3 regions of the Mesorhizobium sp. M0626 genome follow, and region 2 is predicted to be linked to each of the others. Evidence: riboswitches for the same ligand, from Rfam matches in the RefSeq annotation. Region 2 holds a riboswitch; each other region holds the start of a gene.
The links. Region 2 has a riboswitch for cobalamin ahead of NKI37_RS02715 (DUF1636 family protein). Riboswitches for the same ligand answer to the same signal wherever they lie in the genome.

Region 1 (9,616 bases), on a different contig from region 2:
CAATCACATGCTGATCCTTGATCTTCGCGATCGGCCACTATCGGGCAAGGCCTATGCCGAGCGACTAGCAAAGGCAGGAATCATCACAAACTTTAATATGGTGCCTGGCGACCCGCGGCATCCGGCGGTCACAAGCGGAATTCGCCTGGGGGCGCCAGCAGTGACGTCAATGGGCATGCGCGATGTGGAAATGGTGCAAATTGCTGGCTTCATTGACTCCGTCCTCCAGCGGCCAGACGACGAAGATCTCCATGCCTGCGTGCGAAGAGACGTTGCCGACTTGTGCGCTGCGTTCGAGGTCCCGGGCATCTGCGACAAGTAAGGTGGGCCAAGCAAAATGCCCATACCACATCCAACATCCCAAGCGAGGTATTCATGGCTAGGCAGTTCGTGTTCTCTTCCGAATCGGTTGGCGCGGGGCACCCGGATAAGTTGGCCGACAACATCTCGGATGCCATCCTCGATGCCATCCTCCGCACAGATCCCAAGGCGCGCGTCGCCTGTGAAGCGTTGGTAAAATCAGGGATAGTCGTTCTGGCTGGCGAGATCACCAGCGATGCCCAGGTGGATTACAGCCAAGTTGCGCGCGATACGATTCTCGACATTGGGTACGACGACGAGGCCGTCGGCTTTGACGGCCGGCGTTGCTCCGTCGTTCATGCCCTCACCGAGCAGTCGCCCGACATCAGCCAAGGCGTTGACGAGGGAAGAGGGCAAGACCTCCAGCAGGGAGCGGGAGATCAGGGCCTCATGTTCGGCTACGCATGCCGCGAAACCGATACCCTGATGCCTTTGCCGATCCAGCTCGCTCATCGCTTGACGAAACGGCAGGCGTATGTCCGGAAGGCACAACAGCTTGGCTGGTTGCGTCCTGACATGAAATCCCAAGTCTCAGTGCGCTATGAGGGGTTGCGCCCGGTCGCCCTGGATACCATCGTCGTGTCGACGCAACATGACGAGCAGGTCTCGCAAGAGACTGTCCGCGAGGGCGTCATTGAGGAAATCATAAAGCCTGTCCTGCCGACCCACCTGGAGACGGAAGGCATCAGAATTCTGGTCAACCCGACGGGGCGGTTCGTAGTCGGCGGGCCGCGCGGCGACTGCGGTCTCACTGGACGCAAGATCATCGTCGATTCCTATGGCGGGATGGGTCGTCATGGCGGCGGCGCCTTCTCGGGCAAGGACCCGTCCAAGGTTGACCGCTCGGCTGCCTATGCAGCCCGCTATGTCGCAAAGAACATCGTCGCTAGCGGACTTGCGGACGTGTGCGAGGTGCAGCTTGCTTACGCAATCGGCGTGGCCAGTCCGGTTTCCGTCATGGTCAACACGTTCGGGACAGCCAGGGTTGAGGAAAGCAGGATCGAGCGCCTCATTCTTGAGTTGTTCGATCTCAGACCGAAAGGCATTATCAAGATGCTTGATCTCTTACGCCCTATATACCGCAATACAGCGACCTATGGCCATTTCGGCCGTGAAGAGCCTGATTTCACCTGGGAGAAGACAGACAGGGCGGACGAATTGCGTCGCGAGGCAGGACTCGCCGCCCCGTGAGAGCCGCCGGCGAACGGATTGGCAAGCGGAAAGCCCATTTCCACCGGGCAGAGCCGCGCCTGGCAGGCGTGGCAAGAAGCCGGCCCGGGTTTTTTGGCGGAGACATTGATGCCGGATTATGACGTGCTTTGCATCGGCAATGCCATTGTCGACATCATCGCCCAGTGCGACGACGCTTTTCTCGAGACCAACGGCATCATCAAGGGTGCGATGAACCTCATCGACACCAGGCGCGCCGAGCTGCTCTACAGCCGCATGGGCCCGGCGATCGAGGCCTCTGGCGGCAGCGCCGGCAACACGGCGGCGGGCGTCGCCAGTTTCGGCGGCCGCGCCGCCTTCTTCGGCAAGGTCTCCAACGATGCGCTGGGCGAAATCTATGCGCACGATATCCATGCACAGGGTGTCGCCTTCGACACCAGGCCGCTCAAGGGCGAGCCGCCGACGGCGCGCTCTATGATCTTCGTCACGCCCGACGGCGAGCGCTCGATGAACACCTATCTCGGCGCCTGCGTCGAGCTTGGCCCTGAGGATGTCGAGGCCGACAAGGCATCCGGCGCCAAGGTTACCTATTTCGAGGGCTATTTGTGGGATCCGCCGCGCGCCAAGGAGGCGATCCGGCAGACGGCGAAGCTCGCACACGAGGCCGGACGCGAAGTGTCGATGACGTTGTCGGATTCGTTCTGCGTCGACCGCTACCGGGACGAGTTCCTCGAGCTGATGCGCTCGGGCACTGTCGACATCGTCTTTGCCAACAGCCACGAGATCAAGTCGCTCTACCAGACAAAATCCTTCGACGAGGCGCTGGCTCAGATCCGCAAGGACTGCAAGATTGCCGCCGTCACCCGTTCCGAAAAAGGCTCGGTGATCGTGCGCGGCGACGAGACCGTGGTCATCGAGGCGACCGCCATCAAGGAGTTGGTCGACACCACCGGCGCCGGCGACCTCTACGCCGCCGGTTTCCTGCATGGCTACACGCAGGGCCGCAACCTCAAGACCTGCGGCGACCTTGGCTCGCTGGCGGCCGGCCTGGTGATCCAGCAGATCGGCCCAAGGCCAAGGCAGAATTTGCGCCGCGAGGCGGAAGGGGCTGGGTTGCTGTAGATGCGCCGGCAACTAACCAGCCGCCCTACTGACGCGATGACCGCAGTGGCGGAACTGTGTCAAAGCTCGCTGATAGCGACAGCCATTCGCTTCGGAGAACTGACCCATGCTGCTGCCGTGAAGCTCGCTGGAGGAGCGGTGCAAGGCGTGCTTGCCATGACGGCATTCACCGTCATCCAGATCGTCACCAGCATTTTCCAGAAGCTCAGCTTGGGTAAGGCCAGTAAGGTTCCTGAGGTAACGGAGAACTCGCGGCGTCCGTCGGACTGACTTGCGATCACGTCCCACGATGCCGAATGCGGGCAGCAGACTGAATATTTCACAATGCTAGACAAAGGCGTAAAAGCGCGATCACATAACGACATAAACATTTCGTTATGCGTCATTGACAAAAGAGCGAACTGCTGTGATTGTCTGCGTGTCGTGGTTCTCGCGTGCGGCGCTGCCGCAGCGGAGCTAAGAGGGAAGCCGGCGCGATGCCGGCGCTGCCCCCGCAACTGTTAGCGGCGAGCCAACACACGTCACTGAGGCGAATACCCTCAGGAAGACGGGTAGAGGCTATGACCCCGCGAGCCAGGAGACCTGCCACGCGAATTACGTCCACGGGCGGGGTGTCTCGGTGGCCGCTGCAACCCGGCGTTGATGCCGGCCTGCTAGCGCCTTCCTTGTCACCGACGCCCCAATCATCGGGGTATGACATGACTGTCTCTCAGCAAATTCCTGTAGCAACGCTCGGCGTGCCGCGCTTCGGTCGTCGGCGAGAACTGAAATTCGCGCTTGAAAGCTACTGGTCCGGAACATCGTCCGCTGGCGACCTTCTCACGACGTCGAAGGCGCTCCGTGCCGCTAGCTGGGAAGAGCAGCGCGATCGCGGCGTGTCGAAAATCCCGTCGAACGACTTCTCGCTTTACGACCATGTGCTCGACACCGCAGCCATGGTCGGGGCCGTTCCATCCCGTTACGGCTGGAATAGCGGCGAGGTCCCACTTGACATCTACTTCGCAATGGCGCGCGGCAACCAGGGTCAGACGGAGGATTGTGGACACGCTGGTTACCAGGAGGAGGCTCATGGACCTGGTGTAACCGCGATGGAAATGACCAAGTGGTTTGACACCAACTACCACTACATTGTGCCGGAACTCGATGATGATCAGACGTTCGCCCTCTCGTCATCGAAGCCGGTCGATTACTTCCTCGAGGCTAAAGCTCTCGGCATTCACACACGCCCAGTCATCCTTGGACCCATCACCTTCCTCAAGCTGGCGAAATCGCCTGCCGAGGGGTTCGGTCCCATCGCGCTCCTACCGCGGCTGCTGCCGGTTTACGAGCAGCTTCTGGAGAGGTTGAAGCTGTCGGGAGCCGACTGGGTGCAGATCGATGAGCCAGCGCTTGTCCTCGATCTGAACCCGAACGAACGAGCTGCGTTCGAATTCGCCTATGGCCAGCTGTCGAAAGCCGCGCCCGAGCTGAAGATCATGCTGGCTACGTATTTCGGGTCGCTGGGAGACAATCTCGAAACCGCGATTTCTCTGCCCCTGGCCGGCCTGCATATTGATCTCGTGCGCGCTCCCGAGCAGCTGGAAACGGTGGCTCGGCTCGCTCCGAAGGATCTGGTGCTCTCGCTTGGCTTGATCGATGGCCGCAACGTCTGGCGTGCGAACCTGCCCGCCATTCTCGACCGCATCAAACCGATCGTCGCCGGCTGGCCCTTGGACCGCGTCGAGATCGCGCCTTCTTGCTCGATGCTGCATGTGCCGATTGATCTGCGCATGGAGACGGAACTCGACGCGGACATCAGGTCGTGGCTCGCCTTCGCGGCCCAGAAGACCGACGAGCTGGTCTTGCTGGCCCGGGCCCTGTCCCAAGGCAGGGATGCGGTGGCAGGCGCGTTGAAAGCGTCTGCCGAGGCTGCCGCCACGCGCGTGACATCCACGAGGATCCATGACCCGCTTGTTCAGGGGCGGATCGCTAGCATTGAGGACAGCGCGAAGCGACGAGAGAGCGCTTTTGGCGAGCGCTCCAGAGTCCAGGCCGGCTCACTCGGGCTGCCGCCGTTCCCGACGACGACCATCGGGTCCTTCCCGCAGACGCCGCAGGTACGCAAGGCGCGGGCCGCTCATGCGAAGGGCCAGCTGAGCTATGTCGACTATGAGACGTTCCTGAAGAAGGAGATCGAGGCTGCAATTCGCTGGCAGGAAGAGATCGGGCTGGACGTGCTGGTGCATGGTGAGTTCGAGCGAAACGACATGGTACAGCATTTCGGCGAGCAGTTGTCCGGCTTCGCGCTCACCCAACATGCCTGGGTACAAAGCTATGGGTCGCGCTACGTGCGTCCCCCCATCATTTTCGGCGACGTATCGAGGCGCAATCCGATGACAGTGCGCTGGTGGCAATTCGCCCAGTCGCTTACGGAAAAGCCCGTGAAGGGAATGCTCACAGGCCCAGTCACCATTCTCAACTGGTCTTTTGTTCGCGACGACGTACCCCGCTCCGAAGCCTGCCGCCAGATCGCGCTCGCCATCCGCGACGAAGTGACGGATCTCGAAAGATCCGGCGCAAGGATGGTCCAGATCGATGAGGCCGCGTTTCGCGAAGGATTGCCACTGCGCCAATCTGACTGGAAAGTCTATCTCGACTGGGCTGTCGAATGTTTCCGGATCGCTTCAACGGGTGTAAAGGACGCGACTCAAATTCATACCCACATGTGCTATTCGGAGTTCAACGAGATCATTCACGCGATCGCTGGAATGGATGCGGATGTCATTTCGATTGAGACGTCGCGCTCGAAGATGGAACTGTTGGACGCCTTCACGAGCTCCAAATATCCGAACGAAATCGGTCCTGGCGTCTATGATATTCACTCACCACGCGTCCCGGAAGTCGGCGAGATTTCGGACTTAGTCATGCTTGCCCGCGAGCGACTGTCCGACGGCCAACTGTGGATAAACCCGGACTGTGGCCTCAAAACACGCAAATGGGAGGAGGTCCGCCCTGCCCTCATTAACATGGTCGCTGCAGCACGCGCGCTCCGGCAGAAAGTGCAGGCGTGAGGCTTCTCTTCCTCACCGTGTGGGGAGTTGCCGGCTGGCGGATGTCGGCCGGGAATATGCCAAACCGATCACACTCTTGGAAATGAGCCACTCGGCGCAAATGTGCAATTTCCCTACGGCACGTGTCTTAATCCCGCAGAAATATAAATGTGGCACTACGCTATAATATCGTTCCTTGGGGACATACAGGCCCCGCGCCTCGAACAAATCGGACACGCGTCGTTTCTCAAAGTAGACTGCTTGGCGCGTTCGCTCAGGCAGCGACAATATATGGTGCTGCGTCTGTCCGCCCCCAGTTGATCGAGCAGACTACGGGCGAGGTGGCAGGGTCCGGGTATCGCTAGCGTCCCGCGGAGATGGACGTCGCAATTCGTGTCGCCAAGTAAAAATCGCCAATCATTTTCGATTGCGAGTCCGCAGCCAGTTGGCCCTTATTTTCCTGAGATCTGCGTTACAGGCCGGGGCGTTGTCGCCGTTTCTGAGGGTAAGATGGGATAGGCGACGTCAGGTGCCTCTCCGGTCAGCGAGTTGAGGAAGGCAACAAGCAGGTCAACTTCTTCGTCCGCCAGTACTACGCCGAGCTGGGTGGTCCCCATAATGGCGACGGCCTGTTTCAGATCCCAAACCTTGCCCGTATGAAAGTATGGCGCGGTGAGTGCAACGTTGCGCAGCGGCGCCACGCGGAAGACATAGGAATCGTCGGCTGCATTGGTGACCTCAAATCGGCCCTTGTCTTTGTCCGGCAGGACTTCGGCGCTGGGCCGTTCCACGAGGCCGAATGGGTAATAGGCTTGCCCACCAACGTTGATGCCGGCATGGCAGGACGAGCAGCCTTTGTCCATGAAAAGCACCAGGCCCTGTTTCTGTTCGGAAGTCATGGCAACCTCATCACCATTCAGGAAGCTGTCGAACGGGGCAGGTGTGACCAGTGTCGCCTCGAAGGCTTCGATCGCCTTGGCGAAGTTGTCGAAGGTGACCCGATCGGCTTCAGCCGGAAAAGCTGCATCGAACCACTCGACATATTGCGGCATGGACTTGAGAGTGGCGATGAGTTGGCTCGGTGTATTGGCCATTTCGATCCCGGCTTGGACCGGTCCCTTCGCCTGAGCCTTCAGGTCTTCGGCACGACCATCCCAGAACTGGGCGATGTTGAAGACAGCGTTCAGTACAGTCGGCGCGTTGCGCTGTCCCTTCTGCCAACCATGGCCAATCGAGGTTTCGTGATTGTCGTCGCCGCCGGTGGCCAGGTTGTGGCATGAATTGCACGACAAGACGCCTGACGCCGAGACGCGTGGATCGAAGAACAGTGCCTTGCCGAGAGCGATCTTTTCCGGGGTGATCGGGTTGTTGGCGACTGTCGGCGTGGTGGATGGCAAAGCCGTGAAGGTGGCCAATGCCGTATCTCTGAGGTCGGTGGGGATCGAATCCGCAGCAAAGGCGGTGGGTGCCAGCAAGGTGACAGCCATCGTACTGAATAGGATTTTCATAATTGGTCTTCCTGCGTCGTCCACGCAGCCATTATGCGATCTGCGGCTCATGAACGCCCTGAGCTAGATCAGCTTGAGGGAGAGTACGGGGTCTGACACCTGTTTTCGCAGCTGAGCTGGGACCCTCTTGGAAGTGATCGCTCTTCTCGATTGGCTTCAGGGAGAAGGAGTATCCCTGCTCGGCAACCAGTTGTATGCATCAAAGCACGCCCTGAGGGCGGCTTCGTAGATTCGGTCACTGCGATCTTCCAGCCAAGGTTCAGAAAGTCACAGCATGCGCAAGACTGGCAATCTCTTGCACGAGGTGCGCTGCACGCCTTGCGAAAAGTGAGCTTCTGAACCGTCAGGGTTCATTCGTTCCTCCTGACCTGCTGATTGCATGAATCGGCCTTATCGACACCCGCCGACTGCACATTGTGATGTCACCAGCGATGGCGGTTTCAATACCTAAGCAGCAACGGTCTATGTGACAGTATGGATGTCGTATCGGAACAGGCGTTCCGCCTTTGTGGACCGTCACACCGGCATATAGCTCCGCTTCTACGAACATCCCATCACGCGAGGATGGCGCGGCGCTTGAGCAGGTCCACCCGCTGCAACTGCCTCACACCTTGATCCACAGATCCTAGGCGATGACCATGTTGTCGTCATCATTTGACGGGCGCGGGGCATTGGCTCATAAGCGAGCCACCGCAAACTGTGCGGTTGCCAGCGCGTAATGAAGTGAATTGGAATGATCTTCGGTTTGGGAAACACGCACGTCCGACGCAGCTTGCGTTGACAGAGGCGGTTTTAGGCGCAATAGCACCTCCGCTGGCCTATTTTGTGGAGTTCAATTGTGGTTCGGCCAAAGGCGCGGGGCGCCGGACCGGCCCCTTGTAAACGTAATCAAAGAGAGAGAGACCCTGCATGGAAGAAATCTTACCGCGCATCGCCACTGGTGCCGGCATCGGCCCGGCTGTCGCAGAGAAGGCCGTTGGGTTAATGCTGGGTTTCCTGCGGAGCCACGCGGCCGACGGTCCCGGCGCGCGCATGATCGAGGCCATTCCGGGAGCTTCGGAATTAGTAGCGAAGTATCATGGGGACGACCCAGAGGGTGGCGGCCTTATGGGGCTCGGGCAGCAATTGATGAGTGAGGGTCTCAGCATGGCAAAGATCGCCGCCCTCGCCAACGAGACGATCGCCTGCGCCAAGGAACATGCCGGCGACGAACTCGTGGACGAGGTCCTCAATTCCGTTCCTGGCCTTCCCCAGTTCGTCTGATTAGCGGCAGCCGGGGCGCATGACCTTGTGCGCCCGTGCCGGCCCGTTTGCGCAGCAGGCATTCTCCGCCGGGCGTTCCGCACCGATCTCGTGAGACCACCAACCGCCGGGCACGCGGAGCGAGCGTTGGATTAATTCATTCGTCTGTTGCAAAATCAACTTCAGGCGATTCGATGTGTATAATTTCTGGCGGTAAGGGTTTATCCTGAACGCTTTCGATGAAGCCCGCGAGATAAGCAAACGTATTGTATTTCTCGAGGACTAGCCGCTTCGCCTCTCTTATTGCGCCGCGACGTTCCTTCCAGAGGTCTGAGTTGATGATTTCTTGAATTTTTTGGATTACGTTCTTGTCCTCTGGGTCAATCAGAACCATAGAGTCCGAAGGGAAGAACCTCGTGATTGCCGGGCTGCCGTAATAGATCGGCATTGTTTCAGCGACGAAGCAGTCCATAAGCTTCTCTGTAAAATAGTAATCAGCACGAGTATTCTCGAACGCTATACTGTAACGATAAGGTGCGAGTGCGTTCCATTTATCTCCAATCAGCCGAAAACCTCGGCCGAACAGGTCAAAATCGAGCTCCTTTCTTAGCCGTTCCAGAAACGCCAGCCGATACCGATGTCCTTTAAGCAGGGCGATGTTACTGGTGATCCATGAGAGCCGAAGTGGCTTATCCACGACTTCGCTGACCAGAAGTTGGTCATATGTCTTGTTTACAGACCAAGACCGAGTGATCGGTGGAGACAAAACGAATCGGCGCGCTGCATTCTGCCGAGCAACCAGCTCTGCGTCAGACGTCAGGACGATAGTATTTTTCCCCTGCCCTTCATGAAATGCACGATGAGCTTTCGTCGGCGGTTCGCCGATTGCAAAAATTGTCCTGTTGGGGCTCGCCTCGATATCAACAGGGAGCCCAAAAAGAGAAGCAGAGTTAAAGACAATATGCCAATCGGGCGCGAAGGATGTCGTGCGTACAAAAGCGACATTGTTCCAGATTCCACTGCCCTTTGGAGTGAGGTGGTGGATTGCATCATCCAAAACGCCCCAAGAATCTAGACATGTAGCAACAATGGGCGCCGGGCGTTCCGTCAACAATTTGGCCGACAAAGCAGTTCCACTCCCTTCACTCGTGAAGGTACTCAATCGCCATTCAGGATTGCGGTAAC
Region 2 (9,616 bases):
CCGTGTCGACGATCAGCTTGGCCAGACGATCGCGGCGGCGGCGGTCGAGGCCGTCGGCCTGGGCGTATTCGTCGACGAGGCGTTCGAGCTTGTGCTGCCCTTCGTCGAGGCCGGCACCGGTCAACGGCGGCGGCAGATGGCCAAGCGTGACGGCGGCGATACGCCGCTTCGCCTGCGCCGCTTCGCCGGGATTGGAGACGATGAAGGGGTAAATGACGGGCAACGAGCCGGTGACGATCTCGGGGAAGCAGTTTTGTGAGAGCGCTACCGTCTTGCCGGGCAGCCATTCCAGCGTGCCATGAGCGCCGACATGGATGAGAGCATGGATGCGGAGCGATTTGCGCAGCCACAGGCCGAAGGCGATGAGGTTGTGGCGGGGAGGGAGCGTCGGGTCGTGGTAATCGGCGCGGCGGTCGGCCGAGCGGCCACGGTCGGGGGCGAGAGCGACAGTGATGTTGCCGAAGGTGGCGGCGCGGAAGGGGAAGCCGCTCTTACCCTCCCCCTTGTGGGGAGGGTGGCCCGCAGCGCCGGGTGGGGGTGGTGCACCGCTACCCCCACCCCGTTTCGCGCTATCCGCTTCGCGAATGTCGCGAACCGACCCTCCCCACAAGGGGGAGGGTGAAGGAGCGCCCCATGCCGCCTCGACTGCAGCCAGTGCCTCAGCCGGCAAATCCTTTGAGAAGTCCAGATACTCATCCAGCCCCAGCCCACCATCGCTCCGCCCCAACGCATCCAGCAGCGCACGCGGCGTTTCTGGAATCCCGTCAACGCGATAGCCCTGCTCCCTCAGGTCATGCAGCATGGCCAGCACGCTGGACGGCACATCCAGGCCCACTGCATAGCCAGTGCGGCCGGGCGCGCTCGGATAGTCCGGAATGAGGATCGCCAACTTACGCGTCGCGCGGGGCGTCTGCTGCAACCGTGTGAACGCCGCTAGCCTGTCCGCCACTTGCGCCACGCGATCCGGTTCCGGGCGGTTGGCGAAAGCGCGGTGGCCGAGCGCCGGGTCGGTCTCGCTCTCGCCCTTGAAGGAAATCGCGCCGGCAAGGATACGGCCGTCGAGTTCGGGCAGCACGACATGCATGGCGAGGTCGGCGGGCGCCAGGCCGCGCTGGTTGTTGTCCCAGACGTCGCGGCGGGTGGTGGCGACGATGACCTGGAAGACCGGCACGCCGGCGCGGTCGAACAGGGTTTGGACGCCGGGTTCGGCGCCGGAGGCGAAGGCGGTTGCGGTGATGATGGCGGCGGGGTTGAGCGAGGCCAGTGCGGTTTCGACGAAGGCCAGGGAGGTCGGGTCTTTGAGGCTGGAGACGAAGATCGGGACCGGTCTCATGCCGCGCTGGCGGAGTGCATCAAAGAGGGCATCGATTGGCGCGACATCGGCGGCCAGCAGCATCGAGCGGTAGAAGAGGATGGGGATGATGGGAGAGTTGATGTTGTCTGCGCCGAGTTCCCGCCCACCCCCCTCTGTCCTGCCGGACATCTCCCCCGCAAGGGGGGAGATTGTGCTCTCATCGACGCTTTCGCCAATCGGGGATGTTGCAGAGGAATCTATTATCGGCTGGGCAGAAAAAGTGCCGAGGTCCGCGCCGGCTGATCTCCCCCCTTGCGGGGGAGATGTCCGGCAGGACAGAGGGGGGTGTGAAGGAACGCCGACATGGGCAAAATCCAACTTGCCTACGACGCCGCGGCCAGGCTCGTAGTAACCAGCTTTCGGCACGCTGACCGGCTCAGCCGCCGCCGCATCCTGCCCAGCCAACCCCGCCAGCCGCTGCATCAGTGCTGCCATATTCTCCGGTCCGCCCTCGCGGAAATAACCAAGCAGGACGTCCAGATCCTCGCGCGGCAGCGTCGAGGCTTCGATCAGCCTGAGATCCTCGTCGTGGCTCTCGCCCGGCAGCAGCGCCAGCTTGATGCCGTTCGCACGGGCAGTCGCGGCAAGCTGGTCGCAGCCATAGCGCCACCAGTCGTAGCCGCCGAGGATGCGCACCAAAATCACCTTGGCGTGGCGGGCGACGCTGTCGATCCAGAGGTCCACGGACATGGGATGGCGCAGGTCGCGCAGCGCCGCCAGCCGCATCGACGGCAGGCGGGCGGCATCGGCCTTCCACGCCGCCGCGAGACCGGCGAGGTCGCTGTCGGTGAAGGACAGCGCCACGATATCCGCCGGCGTCTGCCCGAGATCGACGGGCTCGGCGAGATCGTCGAGCGAGGCGGATGTGGTGGTGAGTATATGCATTTCGGCTCGTGGTTTGGATCAACCGGCGAGTATACGCTCGATCGCCGGGCGGTTCAGTCCTTTCAGGCCAATGACGACAAGACGCGAGCGGCGGTCGTCCTCAGCCGCCCAGGCGCGGTCATAGTAATGATTGACGCGCGGGCCGACGGCCTGCAGCAAAAGCCGCATCGGCTTGCCGCCGACATCGACGAAGCCTTTTACACGCAACACGTTTTCCTGTTCGGCGGCGGTGGCGACGCGCTTGGCCAGGTCGTCGGGATTGGCGATCGAGGGGATGTCGACGATGAAGGTGTCGAAATCGTCATGCTCATGATCGAAAGCGCCGTCGTGATGCGACTTGCGGTTCTCGATGTCGTCTTCGACGGCGAGACCGAGGCCAAGCAGCACCGACGGGTCGACCTTGCCATGCGCAGTCGGCACGATTTTTACCGCGCGGGCGGAATGTTCATTGATGATGGCGTTGGCGCGGGCCGAACCGGGGGCGTCCATCAGATCGCTCTTCGACAGGATGATCAAATCGGCGCAGGCGATCTGGTCCTCGAACACTTCTTCGACAGGATCGTCATGGTCGAGCGTCTCGTCCTGAGCGCGCTGTGCCTGCAAAGCGTCCATGTCGTTGGCGACGCGGCCTTCGGCCAGCGCCGGGCCGTCTACCACGGCGATGACACCGTCGACGGTTACCCGGCTCTTCACGCTCGGCCACTGGAACGCCTGGACCAGCGGCTTGGGCAGAGCCAGGCCCGAGGTCTCGATCAGGATGTGGTCAACCTTCGGTGTCAGCGCGAGGATCTTGTCGAGGGCGGGCACGAAATCGTCGGCGACTGTACAGCAGATGCAGCCATTGGCCAGTTCGACGATGTTTTCCTCGGGGCAGGTGTCGATGCCGCAGCCTTTCAGGATTTCCCCGTCGATGCCGATGTCGCCGAACTCGTTGACGATGATGGCGATGCGCTTGCCGCCGGCATTTTCCAGGAGATGGCGGACCAGCGTCGTCTTGCCGGCGCCGAGGAAGCCTGTAACGACAGTGCAGGGAACACGGGAGAGGTTGGCGGCCGGGTTTGAAGCGTTCATCGTCAGTCCTTCAGCATGTCGAGGGGTGGGATGCGGGCAACGAGGCCGCGCTTGAGGCTATCGGGCCGGCCGCGCCACGGGATGAGGCCGTCGGCCGAAGTCGCGAAGAGCTTTGCGCCGGTAACGAGGTCGGCGCCGCTGGTTGCGGTCAGATCGCCGAAGACATAGCTCCAGCAGCCATCGCGCAGGATCGCGGCGCTGAGGCGGCGCTTGCAATTGCCGAGACATTCGGCGGTGCGGACCCGGATATCGCCGGCAGCGGCGCGGCCTGTGTCCTCAGCCAGCAATTCGCCGGCGCGCGGATGGGCGTCGGAACCGGTCTCATCGCGGCAGGAGGCGCAGACGATGACGGTCACGCCGGTCAGGGCGTCGTTGTCGCCGGACGCAATGTCCGTTGTGCCAGCCGAAAAACTGCTGTTCTGGTCCAAAAACCGTGCTCCTTGCCCGGAAACCCGCCAGGCGATCGGATACTTTGTCTCAGACGGCAGGTCTCCTGGCTCGCGGGTCATCGCCTTGGTTAGCCGCCTTCCCGGTGTTACCCAGTGGCTTTCGGCCTTGGCTCTTCGCTTACAGTTGCGGGGACAGCCGCGGATTTGGGATTTTTTCGTCCCGCACCGCATTCCCTCTTGGCCCTTGCCGTTGCGGGCAGGGGACCGTCTGGAGCGGATTTAGGCTTTTGCAGGCAGCGGTGTCAACGCACGGCTACGACATGGCGATGTCGGCAGGGGCTGTCATGTCCCGGCTTCCGGCAGTGCCAGGATGACCTGTCGGATAGCTTGATAGCCATCGCTATAGTCCCAGTCATGACCGACAGCCAGATTCTGTCCCTCATGCCAAACCGCGTTGTCCAGAAGGACTTCGGCACTAATCAGCGTGCCCTTCAAGCCTGCCAGAAAGGTCCGGACAAAATGGCTTCCGGGGGGTACCGAAGCTGTGAACAGCTTTTCCAGCTTGGCATAGAATGCTGGATAGCCTGGTGTCAGCGAGCATAGCTCGGTTGTGGCCTGGGAAATGACCGGGCCGCTATAGATTTTCCAGCGGGCATCTTTTCGCCAGATCTTCCAACTGGCGCTGCTTCGCTGCCAAAGCTCTATTTCGGCCTGCATGTTCTCGCAGACGTGATCGGCCAGTCCCTCAATGGCCACATGGAAAACACCACGGAGAAACTTTTCAAACGCCTGGTTCAGTTCCTGTTCGCGCGTGTCGCCGAAGCCAGCAAAGGATTCAATGACCGGCTGAACATCAAGCAGCGGAGAAAAAATGTAGATTTCCAGGACCAGCCGGTCAGAACTCGTCTCGAACACCTCAGCCTCAAACCGAAGCTGCTTCGATTGGAGCATGACGTCCCTATCTCTGCGGACTGCATCTATTCCATGCGCAATGAGGGCGCCATGGATCATGTCGAGCACTTTGTCCGATGCCATTGCACAACCTACGAGGCTTATTGAGGCGTCTATGACAGACGCTGCAAGGGTTGGCCATCTCTCTCGCTAGCCAATGCCGGCCCCAGATTGCCGGCCGGCGTCACTTCGATGCGCTCAAGGCCAAGCCAGCCCTGCATCTCCTTTAGTTCCTCGAAAAGCTGTGCGGTGGTCTCAGGCGGTGCGCCTGCTTCGGCATAGGCGGCGTGGACGCGTAAGACACTCGCAGGCCGGTCGGCCTTGAGGTCGACGCGGGCGACGATCTTGTCGCCGAGCAAGAAAGGCAGCACGTAATAGCCATATTGCCGCTTGTCGGCCGGGGTGTAGATCTCGATGCGGTAGCGGAAATCGAAGAGACGCTCGGTGCGCGCGCGCTCGAAGACCACCGGATCGAAGGGGGCCAGCAAGGCGCGGGCCTCGATCTTTCGCGGCAGGCGGGCGTCCCTATAGAGGTAAGCCGGCTTGTCCCAACCTTCGACGTTTACCGGCAGCAACTCGCCCATCTCGACCAGTTCCTCCAACCGGCCCTTCATGTCGGCCGGCGACAAGCGGAAATAATCGCGCAGGTCACCCGACGTCGCGATGCCGTGGGCGCGGGCGGAAATGCGCAGCAATTCGCGGTGCGCGTCCTCGGCCGCCGGCACCGGCAGGTCGAGGATCGCCTGCGGCAGCACGCGCTCGGGCAGGTCATAGAAGCGTTCGAAGCCACGGCGGTGCGCCGTGGTGATGCGTCCGGCCCAGAACAGCCATTCGAAGGCGTGCTTGGCGTGGCTCCAGCCCCACCAGCCGCCCGAACCTTTCTGGCCTTCCAGGGCCGAAGCGGCGATCGGGCCACGCTCGGCGACCGCACGGTAGATCTCTTCGATATAGGCGGCGTGCTCGCGGCCCCATTTGGCGAGACCCAGATACATTTCATCGCCCTGCTCGGCGCGCTGCATGCGCCAGCGCATCAGCGGGTATGTCTCGACCGGCAGGAAGGAGGCCTCATGCGCCCAGTACTCGAACACGGTGCGCTTGCGGGTGATTGCGGCATTGTCGAGCAGGGCGAGCGGGTAGGGGCCAAGCCGCGAATAGAGCGGCATATAGTGGGCGCGCACCACGGCGCTGACGGAATCGATCTGCAGAAGGCCGGTGCGCGAGAGCACGCGGGCGAGGTGACGGCGGTCCGGTGTGCCGCCCGGTCGCGGGTCGGTAAAACCCTGCGCGGCGAGCGCGATGCGCCGGGCCGTCGCGAGTGAGATTTTGTCCTTCATCAAGATGCCTTTGCCCTGATCCGTTCCCGTATTTTTAGCCGATGATTCCGGCGATGCTAGCAGGCTTGTGGCGGGAGACATGTCAGGAGACAAAAGTGGAGTAAAAAACGAAGGAAATCAAACAGGAGGAGATCGGACCAGTTTTTCCCGAACTGCCGTCCAGCACCCTCTTTTGAACAAGGTTTGACTTGCTTCGCTCAAAGCCCTGCGCTAACCCTCGCCGCGTTGCAGCAAAGGCACCTAAAACGGTTCAGCGGTTAAACTGTCACGCTTCCGCATTAGGGTTGGTTGCTGTAATCAAAGTGGATTGGCCGCCAACGGAAAGCCGCAGCATGAACGCATTGCTCAGTTCGTACCTGCCCATAGTTCTCTTCATCGCCGTGGCGGCGGTCGTCGGCCTGGCGCTCATCATCGCGCCGTTCCTGGTGGCTTATCGCAATCCCGATCCGGAAAAGCTTTCCGCCTATGAGTGCGGGTTCAACTCGTTCGACGATGCCCGGATGAAGTTCGACATCCGCTTCTACCTGGTGTCGATCCTGTTCATCATCTTCGATCTGGAAGTGGCCTTCCTGTTTCCGTGGGCGGTGTCGTTCTCGAAGATCGGCATGCTCGGTTTCTGGTCGATGATGGTGTTTTTGGCGGTGCTGACCATCGGTTTTGCCTATGAATGGAAAAAAGGAGCGCTGGAATGGGATTGAACGACAGTTCCGGAACGCTCGTCGCGCCAAAGCCCAAAGGCCTGATAGACCCCAATACCGGACGTCCGGTCGGTTCTGACGATCCGTTCTTCCTCGAGATCAACAATGAACTCGCCGACAAGGGTTTTCTGGTCACCTCGACCGAGGCGCTGATCACCTGGGCGCGCAGCGGCTCGCTGATGTTCATGACCTTCGGCCTTGCCTGCTGCGCCGTCGAGATGATCCACACCTCGATGCCGCGCTACGATTCGGAGCGGTTCGGCGTTGCGCCGCGTGCGTCGCCGCGCCAGTCCGACATCATGATCGTCGCCGGCACGCTGACCAACAAGATGGCGCCGGCGTTGCGCAAGGTCTACGACCAGATGCCGGAGCCGCGCTACGTCATCTCGATGGGCTCCTGCGCCAATGGCGGCGGCTACTACCACTATTCCTATTCGGTGGTGCGCGGCTGCGACCGCATCGTGCCGGTCGACATCTATGTCCCCGGCTGCCCGCCGAGCGCCGAAGCGTTGCTCTATGGCATTCTTCTCCTGCAGAAGAAAATCCGCCGCACCGGCACGATCGAACGGTAGGCATGATGGGTAAAGAGCAAATTGTCTATGGCAACCCTGAGCCTTGGCTAGGGTTAATGTTCAAAACCTTGGATCCGCGATTTGACGTATATGAATCGGGTAAGCGGTTTTATTCTTCCGAGTTCTCAACTGATACAAAATTTGGGGATGCTGGTCTCGGCGTCGACATCTTATTGAATGACTGGGAGGCCAAGCCTACAGGCGACCCCCGAGCTGTTTTTTATTATGGTGACGTGAGACTGCGGTCGCTCGGTGATCGAACCAAGAATCTGGTGGCAGAAATGTCGGCCAAGCTTTCCTGCAGGGTCTCGTCCGCCAATGGAGCGGTAAGCGAAAAATTGTTTGTGGAATGCGTTGCTCTGAACGGCGACCCAGCAAATCTGGAAGCACGGCCGCTTGTCGGAAAGTTGTTTTTTGGCGAGCCGGGTGGTGACGATGAATGTCAAGTTTTTTTGACCATTGACGTCGCCAAGGAGAGCGCTTGGTTTGGTGAGAAGGATGCGGAAGACTCGCGCAAGGTCCTGGGCTGGTTGGCGAGGTTGTCATGAGCGAAGCATTGAATAGCCTCTCGACCTATCTAGGCGAAAAGCTGTCCGGCCGCGTCAAGGACGCGGTGCTGGCCTATGGCGAACTCGGCATTTCCGTCGAACCCGGGGACCTGATCGACGTGGTGACCTTCCTGCGCGACGATCAGCGCTGCCAGTTCATCTCGATCATCGATGTCTGCGGCGCCGACTACCCGTCGCGGCCCAAGCGCTTCGACGTCGTCTATCATCTGCTGTCGCCGAAGCAGAATTTGCGCATCCGCATCAAGGTGCAGGCCGACGAAGAGACGCTGGTGCCGTCGCTCACCGCCGTCTATCCCGGCGCCGACTGGTTCGAGCGCGAGACCTACGACCTATATGGCGTGCTGTTTTCCGGCCATCCGGACTTGCGCCGCATCCTCACCGATTACGGCTTCGAGGGCCACCCGCTGCGCAAGGATTTCCCGCTGACCGGCTTCGTCGAAGTCCGCTACGACGACGAAGCCAAGCGGGTGATCTACGAGCCGGTGGAATTGAAGCAGGAATTCCGCAATTTCGATTTTCTTTCCCCATGGGAAGGCACCGACTACGTGCTGCCCGGGGACGAAAAAGCCAAGACGAATTGAGGCGCCAGAATGGCCGAAACCTCCGTCCGCAATTTTAACATCAACTTTGGACCTCAACACCCTGCAGCGCATGGTGTTTTGAGGTTGGTGCTTGAGTTGGACGGCGAGGTGGTCGACCGCGTCGATCCGCATATCGGCCTGCTCCATCGCGGCACCGAAAAGCTGATCGAGCACAAGACCTATCTTCAGGCAGTGCCCTATCTCGACCGGCTCGACTATTGCGCTCCGATGAACCAGGAGCATGCCTTCGCGCTCGCCACCGAGCGGTTGCTCGGCATCGAAGTGCCGAAGCGCGGCCAGTTGATCCGCGTGCTCTATTCCGAGCTCAGCCGCATCATGTCGCACATCCTCAATGTGACGACGCAGGCGCTGGATATCGGCGCGCTGACGCCGCCGCTGTGGGGTTTCGTCGAACGCGAAAAGCTGATGGTGTTTTATGAGCGCGCTTCCGGTTCGCGCATGCATGCGGCCTATTTCCGTCCCGGCGGCGTGCACCAGGATCTGCCGGCGAAGCTGGTCGAGGACATCGGCAAGTGGATCGACCCGTTCCTGAAGTCGCTTGACGACCTCGACAGGCTGCTTACCGGCAACCGCATCTTCAAGCAACGCAATGTCGATATCGGTATCGTGTCGCTTGCCGACGCCTGGGCCTGGGGCTTTTCCGGCGTCATGGTGCGCGGCTCGGGTGCGGCCTGGGATTTGCGCAAGTCGCAGCCTTATGAATGCTATTCCGAGATGGATTTCGACATCCCGATCGGCAAGAACGGCGACTGCTACGACCGTTATCTCGTGCGCATGGAAGAAATGCGCCAGTCGGCCAAGATCATGCGCCAGTGCGTCGACCTTCTGCTCGGCAAGGAAAGCACCGGGCCCGTGTCGAACCTCGACGGCAAGGTGGTGCCGCCCAAGCGCCAGGCGATGAAGCGCTCGATGGAAGCGCTGATCCATCATTTCAAGCTCTATACTGAGGGTTACCGCGTGCCGGCCGGCGAGGTCTATGCCGCGGTCGAGGCGCCGAAGGGCGAGTTCGGCGTCTATCTCGTCTCCGACGGTACCAACAAGCCATACCGCTGCAAGCTGCGTGCGCCCGGCTTCGCGCATCTGCAAGCCATGGATTTCCTCTGCCGCGGCCACATGCTGGCCGACGTCACTGCCGTCCTGGGTTCCCTCGATATCGTCTTCGGGGAGGTTGATCGGTGATGGCGGCAGCCA
Region 3 (9,616 bases), on a different contig from region 2:
CCAGGCTGTGATCTATTCATTCTTTCACCACTCTGCCGGGCGCTTGATCTCGAAAAGCCCCTCGACCGGGCGCCGCGACGGATCGGCCTTGCGCCGCCGCAAGGATTTCTGAATCACACGCAGATATTCGCGCACCGCCACATCCCTTTGCTTGGTCAAATTGCCGGGGTGGCGCCGGTAGTATACCGCGACGGTGTCGGGAAAAATGTGCTTTGGGCTGGTTTCGAAAATGCGCAGCAGATAGTCGGCGTCTTCGCCCTGCCGGAACTCCTCGTCGAAAGCACCTGTACGGTCGATGAGTGCCCTGCGGAGTATCCCGGCGCTAAGGCTGACGCCGCGCACGGTGGGACCTGCGCCGCCCCCTGCCGGCTGCAGGGTTTCGTCGTCCATGAGATCGACGCGCGTCATCAGCGAGTAGGTCAGCTCGAGCGCAGGGTCGGCCGCGAACAGGGGTAGGCCAGCCTTGAATCGTCCAGCCGGCGAGACGTCGTCCGAATCCAGGAACGACACCAGTTCGGTTTGCGGCAGCAACTGCCTCAGCCCTGTGTTGCGCGCGTTGGCCACGCCCTGGTTTGCCTGCTGGAACAGGCGGATGCACGACGCTTCCCGCATGATGGCGCGGACTGCTTCAACGGAGCTGTCCGTCGAACCGTCGTCGACAACAATGATATCGAGATCGGCATCGTCGCGTTGCCTGAGCAGGGACCGCAACGTCGAAACGACATAGATCTCCCGATTGTACACCGGCACAATGATGCTCAACTTCATGCAGCGCCCCGAAGGACGAAATCCGCAATCGTGCCGGCGATCTCGCGCGGCTCGGTCCCCAGCGACAGCCGGTAGCATGGCAGATCGCGGGTAAGCTCGCTGAAAAAGCGAAAGCCCGCTTCCCGCTCGCCCGGCATCTGCACGATTCCTGACGGGGCCAAGGCGATCATGGCATCCTTGCGCGATATGGGCATGACCGAGCTTCTCGCACCTCCCCTGATATGGGGCACTATCAAAGCAATAATGTCCAGACTTGCAGGAGGTGGTCGAGGCGCGATCTCGTCGATGCGAAAGGCATGCTTGCCTTGCCAGTTCAGCGGTTGGTACGACTTTAGCCGACCCTCCAGCTTCAGCCGCTTGAAGCCCTCCGGATCCTGCTTGAGCGTGGCAAACAGCGGATAGGCCGTCACCCCCTCGGTCCGGTCGATCAGCACATAGTCGTCGCCGACGCTATCGAGCCCATTGAGCAGGCCGGCGACGACCGTTCCCGATTTGCCGGCACCGCCGGAGCCCGCCAGCAACACGCCCTTGCCATCGATGCCCAGCGTGCCGGCATGGGTGAGCCGCATGCCGCGCGCCGCATATTCCCAATGCAGGAAGGCGCGCAGCGGCGCCCCTTGTTCCCATGGCGGAAAGGCGTCGGCCGACATCATCAGCTGCGCCCCGACATGGCGTTGCGGATCATGGAACTGCCAGAAGTCGAGGTCATGATAGTAGCTGCCGCGCAATCCGGCCGCTTCCAGCCGGTTGGCAAAGGCATGATGGTTGTAATCGCCTCGGCCCCAGGTGGCCGGGGCGAGGACGCCATCGATGCCCGGGTGGGCGACGAAAATGCGGCAGCCGTCAGATGCAGACGGATTTTCCGGGGCCGGTATGAAGGCATGGCTCATGGCTTCCGCCAGCGTGCCATGGTCGAGGTGGACACTCAGCTCCAGTCCCGGCAACCGCACGCTGGTGGTAACGGGATAGAAGGCGGCGGCGCTTTCCGCGGCCGCCAGCACATGGCGGGCATAATCCGGCAGGGTTTGCAGCGTGATCAAAGGCATGTGTTGGTTGTTCAGCGTCCAGAATTGCGCCGGGTCGCCTGATGCATGTCGCTCGGGGTGGCCCCGGTTTTGAGACGACGACATGCATAAAATCAAAGATCTAAACCGCGTCGCCTGAGTCCGTTCAAACGCGACGCGCTTTAGGGAAACGATTATGCCTGTTTCACCGCCGGCCAGCCGAGAGGTTCCTCGACCTCATGGATCGGGTCGACAATGATGAGATCGGCAAGGTCGTCGTGGACATCGACCTTGAGCGGCTCATTGCTGGCAGCAAGCGCAGACGACAGCTCGCCCGAAAGCGGTTGTGCCGGTGTTTCGGCTGGCGCAAGCAACCCGAAATCGAGCAGTCGGGCAACGAAGCTTTCGAGGTCGGCCAGGCTTATTTTTGCGGCGCCCGCGGCAGCTCCGACCAGCGCTTCAGTGGCGACGCCGGACGACAAAGCCTGCCAGACCCGGCTGCCGGAATCGGAAAAGCCGAAATACTTACCGTTCGAAAGATCGAGAACGACGGCTTCGCCATCGAATGATTCGAAAACGATGTCCTTGCTTGCGACCGCATAGACCCGCTGTTGCATCGCTCTGTCCCCCGTTCCATGCGCCCATGAAGGGATGCGCCGGTTTCACGGTCTGCCAGCCCTTCCTAAGTGCGTCTAAATCACTCGGCCTATGCTTGGCAAGACAAAGACCCGCGAACACAACGCCTGCCTCGGCGACCGTTGCGGCGAAGTCGACCGGCTCAAGCCTCGATTTCGAGCGCCGACAATGGTTTCGAGCAGCAGGCAAGGATGAAACCGTCATCGATCTCGTGGTCGAGGATGCCGCCATTGTGGCTCATCTCGACTTCGCCGGAGACCTTCTTCACCTTGCAGGTGCCGCACAGGCCGAACTCGCAGGCGGCGGGAATCCGCACGCCCGAGCTGCGCGCGGTCTGCAGCACGGTCTGGCCGGCGACGCAGCCGGCATCGACCTCCGAAAGCGAGAAGCGGATCGGCGTCACGGCTTCGACAGGTGCAGCGATGCCGTCCTCGACCGGGGAGGCAAACGGCGCCGGAATTTCCTCCATCACAGGCGCGGCAAAGCTCTCCTGATGGTATTTCGTCATGTCGAAGCCGGCGGCATCCAGCATGCCGCGCACGGCGCGCATGAACGGATCGGGGCCGCAGCAGAAGATTTCGCGCTCGCGGAAATCCGGAGCCAGCAAGGGCAGCCGGATCGCATCGATGCGCCCCATATGGCCGTACCAGCCTTCGCGGCTGGAACGTTCCTCGATCATGAAGCCGAGCGACAGGCCGGGCATATGGCCGCCGAGCAGTTCGAGTTCCTTGCGGAAGATGATCTCTTCGGCACGCCGCGCGCAGTTGACGAAACCGACATCGGTCCATGGCGCGCAGTCGTTCAGCCAGCGCAGCATCGACATCATCGGTGTCACGCCGGAGCCAGCCGAAATGAACAGGTATTTGGCCGCCGGGTGGCTGTGCAACGAGAAGTCGCCCGCCGGTCCATAGGCCTTGACGTGCGAGCCGGGCACCAGTTGGTCGAACATCCAGCGTGTGCCGATGCTGCCCGGTTGCGCCTTCACTGTCACCGCGATCGAAAACGGCCGCGATGGTGACGACGACAGCGTATAGGTGCGCATCAGCGGCCCGTCCGGTGTCGGCAGTTCCAGCGTCAGGAACTGGCCCGGCTTGTAGCGGAACCAGGTCTGATTGTCGGAGCGGAAGGTGAAGGTCTTGACGTCGGGCGCCTCGTCGCTGACGCCGATCACTTCCAGCACCTGCAGCCTGTCGTTCCACGGCGCCATCTGGTCGAGATGGCGATAGAGCCCAAGATCCGTCATCGCATTCATCCTCCGGTCCTTCCTCGCCTGCTCCAGCTCACGCGACGCTGCGCAGCGCCGGCCGGCCGCCTTCGGCAAGGCGCGGGCCGATGAAGGCCGCGTACCATTCGACGAACTGGATCACGCCGCCCTCGTGCAGCTCCGAGTAGGGGCCGGGCTCATAGGCCGGAGACAGGATGCCGAAGGCGTTTTCCTCGACGATGCGGCGGTCCTGGTCGTTGGTCTCGGTCCAGACATGGGTGAGCTCCTCAAGGTTGTAGTCGACCCCCTCGACCGCATCCTTGTGCACCAGCCACTTGGTCGTCACCGCGGTTTCGGTGGCGCTGATCGGCAGCACCCGGAAGGTGACCGCATGGTCGATCAGGATGTGGTTCCAGGTCGTCGGATAGTGGTAGTGCATCAAGGTGCCGATGCGGTCGGCGGCAACAGTGTCGGACAGGTTCTTCGTCACCGCGCGCTTTCCCGACATCGTGTAGCTGACGGCATCGCGCAGCAGCGGCGCGCGGGTGGCGCGGTATTGCCCGGCCGGATCGATGCGGAACTTGCTCGGCAGGCCCGCCGCCTCGCATTTCGCCCAGTGCGCGAGCATCTCCGGGTCACTGTCGGCGCCCTGCACGCCGGTCACCGTCGGCGCTTCGGGGAATGTCTTGCACAGCTCCGGATGATTGCCGGCGCAGTGATAGCATTCGCGGTTGTTTTCCCAGACCAGCTTCCAGTTGCCCTTCTCGATGATGGTGCTCTCGAAGGCGACCTTGGCTTCATTCAGCCGGTGCGGCTTGAGGTAGGGCTCTATCATGGCGCGCATCGGCGCAAAGTCGGCAGGTTCTTTCGCCAGGCAGATGAAGATGTAGCCGCCGACGCTCTCGCAGGCGACGGGCTTCAGGCCGAACTGGCTCTTGTGGAAACCGTCGGCCATCTGGCGGGCAAACAGCAGCCGGCCGTCAAGCTCGTAGGTCCACTGGTGATAGGGGCAGACAAGCTTTGCCGCCATGCCCCTCTCAGTGTTGCAGACACGGCTGCCGCGATGGCGGCAGGAATTGTGAAAGGCGTTGATGTTGCCCTTCTGGTCGCGGACCAGCACCACCGGATAATCGCCGATCTGCACGGTGATATAGCTGCCGGGCTTCGGCAGTTCGCAATCATGGCCGATGAACAGCCAGTCGCGATACCAGATAAGCTCCATGTCGAGCTTGAAATAGTCCGGGTCTGTGTAGAAGGGCTGTTCCAGCGAAAAGCCTTGCTTGCGGCCGTTCAGGAGCCTCAGCATGTCGTTGCGCGTATCCATAGTTCTGTCCTCGTGGTTTAAGGACTGAACTTGGTGGTGATGGAGGAAGGATCGAACGCAGGCCGGCGCGGCGCCGGACATGCACTATCCACCTCTTGACCGCCCACCGCGATCAGTCGAGTCTAGGCATCTCGGGCTGGTTTCCGGGCTCTGGAGTTGTCCTTGCGGACCATCGCGACACCTTCCCAGGCTCTTGCCCAGTGGTCTCCCGTTGCGACTTCAACTCCACCACCGTTGCGGGGGCAGCGCCGGATTCTGACCGGCTTCCCAATTCTCCGCTGCGTCGTCACGAAGCGGCACCCGAGATGCGATCATCTAATCACGGCAGCGATCGCGACGTCGGCATGAAAGCGACATCATATCCATGCGGCGCGACACGCGCGGCATACGCCCCCCGCCGCCGGTCAAAGAGCTGAGACGTTTCTTGCGACGCCATCATCGCCGTTTCGAATCGCTGCGGATCCAGTTCGATCGGGGGCAAAAAGGGCTCAACGGTATCGAAAAGTTACTATTAGCAATCTGTAATCGAACCGAACGGTTCGTTTCTGTTGACAATGCGTGCAGGACGGTGTGAACGACGGCCCGGAAACCGACATCGGAGCGAACCACTCGGTTCGGCATAAGCGACTGAAAACAATGCGATAAATGACCATAGAGGAACTTCCTGGCACAATTTCAAGGTGCAGGACCGTGGTCCACACGGAACAACTTCGTGATTGGAAACCAGCCTATGGCTTTCCCACATCGGGGCTGTCCGAACGACGCGAATTCCTCCCAAGACACGCCGCTAGACGGACAGACAAACTGGAGTACTAAAAATGAAAAAGATCATCCTCACTGCCGCAGCCGTTTTGGCGATCACCGGCAGCGCCTTCGCCGGTAGCGACAATTACGGTTCCAATGGTGCGAACCAGCCAGCCGTCTCGGTCGACAGCTCGTATACGGCTTCCATTCAGAAGCCGGCGCACGCTGACAAGCAGCCTGTCGTTCAGGGCGCCGACCGCGACCTCTACGGCAATCGCTGATCCCGACCAAAGAAGGGCGGCTAACCCGTCGCTCTCGGGATCCCAAAAAATTCAGGAGTATTTGAAATGAAAAAGATCATCCTTGCTGCCGCCGCCGTTTTGGCCATCTCCGGCAGCGCTTTCGCCGGCAGCGACAACTACGGTTCGAACGGCGCCAACCAGCCTGCGATTACGTCGACCGATAGTGGCCATACGGCTTCGGTTGAGAAGTCGGCTCCAGCCGAGCAGGCGCCTGCCCACGGTGCCGACCGTAACCTTTTCGGCCGCTAAAAGCCGGTTTCCAGCACGTGGCGGGCTTATCCGCTGCAGCTGGCGGCATCAGAAAAATTCAGGAGACTAAAATGAAGAAGATCGTTCTCGCCGCCGCAGCCGTTCTGGCTGTTTCGAGCGCTGCCTTTGCCGGCAGCGACAATTATGGCTCCAATGGCGCCAACCAGCCGGCCGCTGCCGTCGACACCACCCGCACTTCGTCGACCGGCACCAACTCGGCGGTCTACAAGCTGCTGAACTCGTCGGACGACCAACAGAAGTTCGTTCCTCAGAGCAGCGACAGGGATCGGTTCGGCAACAACTAACAGCCGAAGCTTAAAAAAGAGCGGCGGGCCTAGCCCGCCGCTCTTTTTTCATGCCTGTACGACGCAGCTATCTCAAGCCGCCTTCACTTCCACCGGCTTGAGCGAGAAGGAGTGCCCATCGGCGTCGAAGATGTGCAGGTCCCCGGCATCCGCGGTCAGCCGCAGCTTTGCCCCGCGCTTGACCTCGACATTGCCGGGCAGCTTGGTCACCAATGGCAGGTCGGCGCGGCCGATATCGATATAGACCAGCTGCACCTCGCCGAGCTGCTCCACATAGTCCACCACGCCCTCGAAAAGATATTCCGTGCCGGTGGCGACCGACAGATCCTCCGGCCGCACGCCGAAGCTGACCGCCGCACCCTTGGCTGACGCCAGCGTTGCAATCGGCACAGTGGCCTTGCGGCCGCCGACATGGCTGACGATTGTCGGGTTGCCCGTCTTGTCGATCGTCGCCGGCAGGATGTTCATGGCCGGCGAGCCGATGAACTGGGCGACGAACAGATTGCCGGGCTTCTTGTAGAGGTCCATCGGCGTGCCGACCTGCTCGATATGGCCGTCCTTCAGCACCACGATGCGGTCGGCCAGCGTCATCGCTTCGACCTGATCGTGGGTGACGTAGATCATGGTCGTGGCAGGCATCGATTCCTTGAGCTTGGCGATCTCGATGCGGGTGGCGACGCGCAGTGCGGCGTCGAGGTTCGACAGCGGCTCATCGAACAGGAACACTTTCGGGTTGCGCACGATGGCGCGGCCAATGGCGACACGCTGGCGCTGGCCGCCCGACATCGCCTTGGGCAGACGGTCGAGATATTTGGTCAGTTGCAGGATTTCGGCGGCCTGCCGCACCCTTTTGTCGATCTCGGCCTTGCTTTCCTTGCCGATCTTCATCGAGAAGGCCATGTTGTCGTAGACGGTCATGTGCGGATAGAGCGCATAGGACTGGAACACCATGGCGATGCCGCGCTTGGAAGGCGGCACGTCGTTCACCACCTCGCCGGCGATCTTCAGCTCGCCGGAGGTGATCTCCTCAAGCCCGGCGATGGACCGCAGCAAGGTCGACTTGCCGCAACCCGACGGGCCGACGAAGACGATGAACTCGCCCGACTTTATGTCGAGGTCGATGCCGTGGAGAATGTGCAGATTGCCGTATGATTTCTTCACCTGTCTCAGCGTGACATCGGCCATAATTTCCTCCCAGTGATTTCCCTAGAGAACCTGGATTTCCTCAAAAAATCCAGTTTCGTCAAAAACTCAGTCGATGCGCCCGAACCAAGCGCCGTAGCCGCCGAGGCGGATGGAACCTGTGCCGGATTGTCCCGAAAAACCGTGCCCGGCCAAGGGCAGCAGCGCCTGACCACCGAGATCGACCTCGGCCGGCTTGCTGGCCAGATTGAAGACGCAGACGATCTGCTCATTGCCCTCACGGCGGGTGAAGGCGACGGTGTCGCCCTCGCTTTCGATGAACTCGATGTCGCCTTTGGCGAGGGCCGGATGCTGGCGGCGGAAACCGAGAAAGCGCCGGTAGTGCTCGAGCAGCGAGGCCGCGTCGCCCTGCTGAACATTGACCGCTTGCGACAAATGCTTGCCCGGCACCGGCAGCCAGGGCTTGGCCGTCGAAAAGCCGGCGTTGCTGGCGGTTGCATCCCACACCATCGGCGTGCGGCAGCCGTCGCGGCCCTTGAATTCGGGCCAGAAGCGAATGCCGTAGGGGTCCTGCAGATCCTCGAACTGCAACTCGGCTTCGCCCAGCCCAAGCTCCTCTCCCTGATAGACGCAGACCGAACCGCGCAGCGACATCAGCAGCGCCGAGATAACCTTCAGATAGGCGGCCGGGTCAGCCTCGTCGGCGGCCCAGCGCGAGGCCGGACGCATCACGTCGTGGTTGGAAAAGGCCCAGCACGACCAGCCGTCGCTGGCGACCTTGCCGAAGGCTTCCAGCACCTGGCGCACCTTGGCGGCGCTGATCTTTTCCGGCGCGAGGAAATCGAAGGAATAGCACATGTGGACGCGTTTGCCGCCGGCGGTGTAGGCGGCGACCACTTCCAGTCCGCGTTGCGAATCGCCGACTTCGCCGACTGCGGCGGTTGCCGGATATTCGTCGAGCAGCGCCCGGAACCGTTCGAGGAAGGCAAGGTTTTCCGGCCGGCTCTTGTCGTAGATATGGTCCTGGTAGTTGTAGGGATTGACCGCAGGTGCTGTCTGGTCGTTGCGCTCTTCGGGCGGCAGCGGCGGATTGTTCTCCAGCCCCTGGCTGTGGAAGTAGAAATTGATGGTGTCGAGGCGGAAGCCGTCGACGCCGCGCTCCAGCCAGAAGCGGGTGACGTCGAGCAGCGCGTCCTGGACTTGCAGATTGTGGAAGTTGAGGTCCGGCTGCTCGGACAGGAAATTATGCAGATAATATTGCTGGCGGCTGGTGTCCCACTGCCAGGCCGAGCCGCCGAAGATCGACAGCCAGTTGTTGGGCGGCGTGCCGTCCGGCCTGGCGTCGGCCCAGACATACCAGTCGGCCTTGGGATTGCTACGGCTGCCGCGGCTCTCCTTGAACCATGGATGGATGTCGGCGGTGTGCGACAGCACTTCGTCGATCATCACCTTGAGGCCGAGGTGATGGGCTTCCGCAACCAGCGCGTCGAAATCGGCGAGCGTCCCGAACATCGGGTCGACGTCGCAATAGTCCGACACATCGTAGCCGAAATCCTTCATCGGCGACTTGAAGAAGGGCGAAATCCAGATGGCGTCGACGCCGAGCGAGGCGATGTAGGGCAGCCTGCGGATGATGCCCTTGAGGTCGCCGATGCCGTCGCCATTGGAGTCCTGGTAGGAGCGCGGATAGATCTGGTAGATCACCGCGCCCCGCCACCAGTCGCGATCGACGGCGAGATCGGGCTTCGAGGTCGCCTTCAAAGCGGCTTGCATAAGTCTCAACCTCCTTTGACAGAGCCGGCCAGCAGCCCGCGGACGAAATAGCGCTGCAGCGAGAAGAACACGATCAGCGGCACGATAATGGTGACGAAGGCCGATGTCGTCAGGATTTCCCAGTCGCCGCCGCGCGAGCCGAGCAGTGCGTTGAGCTTCGCGGT

Region 1: it holds a riboswitch for cobalamin, as region 2 does, so the genes downstream of both, metE (5-methyltetrahydropteroyltriglutamate--homocysteine S-methyltransferase) here and NKI37_RS02715 (DUF1636 family protein) in region 2, are expected to answer to the same signal.
Region 3: it holds a riboswitch for cobalamin, as region 2 does, so the genes downstream of both, NKI37_RS11400 (aromatic ring-hydroxylating oxygenase subunit alpha) here and NKI37_RS02715 (DUF1636 family protein) in region 2, are expected to answer to the same signal.

The regions. Positions count from the first base shown of each region.
Region 1 is NZ_JAMYQD010000036.1:12,197-21,812, forward strand. Features, by position in the region: gene glyA (serine hydroxymethyltransferase) at 1-322, shown strand, start outside; gene metK (methionine adenosyltransferase) at 376-1,551, shown strand; gene NKI37_RS30630 (adenosine kinase) at 1,660-2,652, shown strand; gene NKI37_RS30635 (hypothetical protein) at 2,653-2,922, shown strand; cobalamin riboswitch at 3,060-3,256, shown strand; gene metE (5-methyltetrahydropteroyltriglutamate--homocysteine S-methyltransferase) at 3,351-5,702, shown strand; gene NKI37_RS30645 (cytochrome-c peroxidase) at 6,134-7,189, opposite strand; gene NKI37_RS30650 (hypothetical protein) at 8,099-8,452, shown strand; gene NKI37_RS30655 (glycosyltransferase family 10 domain-containing protein) at 8,589-9,593, opposite strand.
Region 2 is NZ_JAMYQD010000002.1:130,608-140,223, reverse strand. Features, by position in the region: gene cobN (cobaltochelatase subunit CobN) at 1-2,239, opposite strand, end outside; gene cobW (cobalamin biosynthesis protein CobW) at 2,258-3,310, opposite strand; gene NKI37_RS02715 (DUF1636 family protein) at 3,313-3,738, opposite strand; cobalamin riboswitch at 3,777-3,983, opposite strand; gene NKI37_RS02710 (DUF6348 family protein) at 4,042-4,734, opposite strand; gene NKI37_RS02705 (winged helix-turn-helix domain-containing protein) at 4,764-5,984, opposite strand; gene NKI37_RS02700 (NADH-quinone oxidoreductase subunit A) at 6,317-6,682, shown strand; gene NKI37_RS02695 (NuoB/complex I 20 kDa subunit family protein) at 6,673-7,254, shown strand; gene NKI37_RS02690 (hypothetical protein) at 7,257-7,802, shown strand; gene NKI37_RS02685 (NADH-quinone oxidoreductase subunit C) at 7,799-8,404, shown strand; gene NKI37_RS02680 (NADH-quinone oxidoreductase subunit D) at 8,414-9,604, shown strand; gene NKI37_RS02675 (DUF7674 family protein) at 9,604-9,616, shown strand, end outside.
Region 3 is NZ_JAMYQD010000008.1:9,394-19,009, reverse strand. Features, by position in the region: gene NKI37_RS11420 (glycosyltransferase family 2 protein) at 25-768, opposite strand; gene NKI37_RS11415 (serine kinase) at 765-1,814, opposite strand; gene NKI37_RS11410 (PqqD family protein) at 1,967-2,389, opposite strand; gene NKI37_RS11405 (FAD-binding oxidoreductase) at 2,551-3,651, opposite strand; gene NKI37_RS11400 (aromatic ring-hydroxylating oxygenase subunit alpha) at 3,689-4,936, opposite strand; cobalamin riboswitch at 5,054-5,255, opposite strand; gene NKI37_RS11395 (DUF680 domain-containing protein) at 5,755-5,961, shown strand; gene NKI37_RS11390 (DUF680 domain-containing protein) at 6,028-6,231, shown strand; gene NKI37_RS11385 (DUF680 domain-containing protein) at 6,303-6,536, shown strand; gene NKI37_RS11380 (ABC transporter ATP-binding protein) at 6,609-7,721, opposite strand; gene bglA (beta-galactosidase BglA) at 7,788-9,452, opposite strand; gene NKI37_RS11370 (carbohydrate ABC transporter permease) at 9,458-9,616, opposite strand, start outside.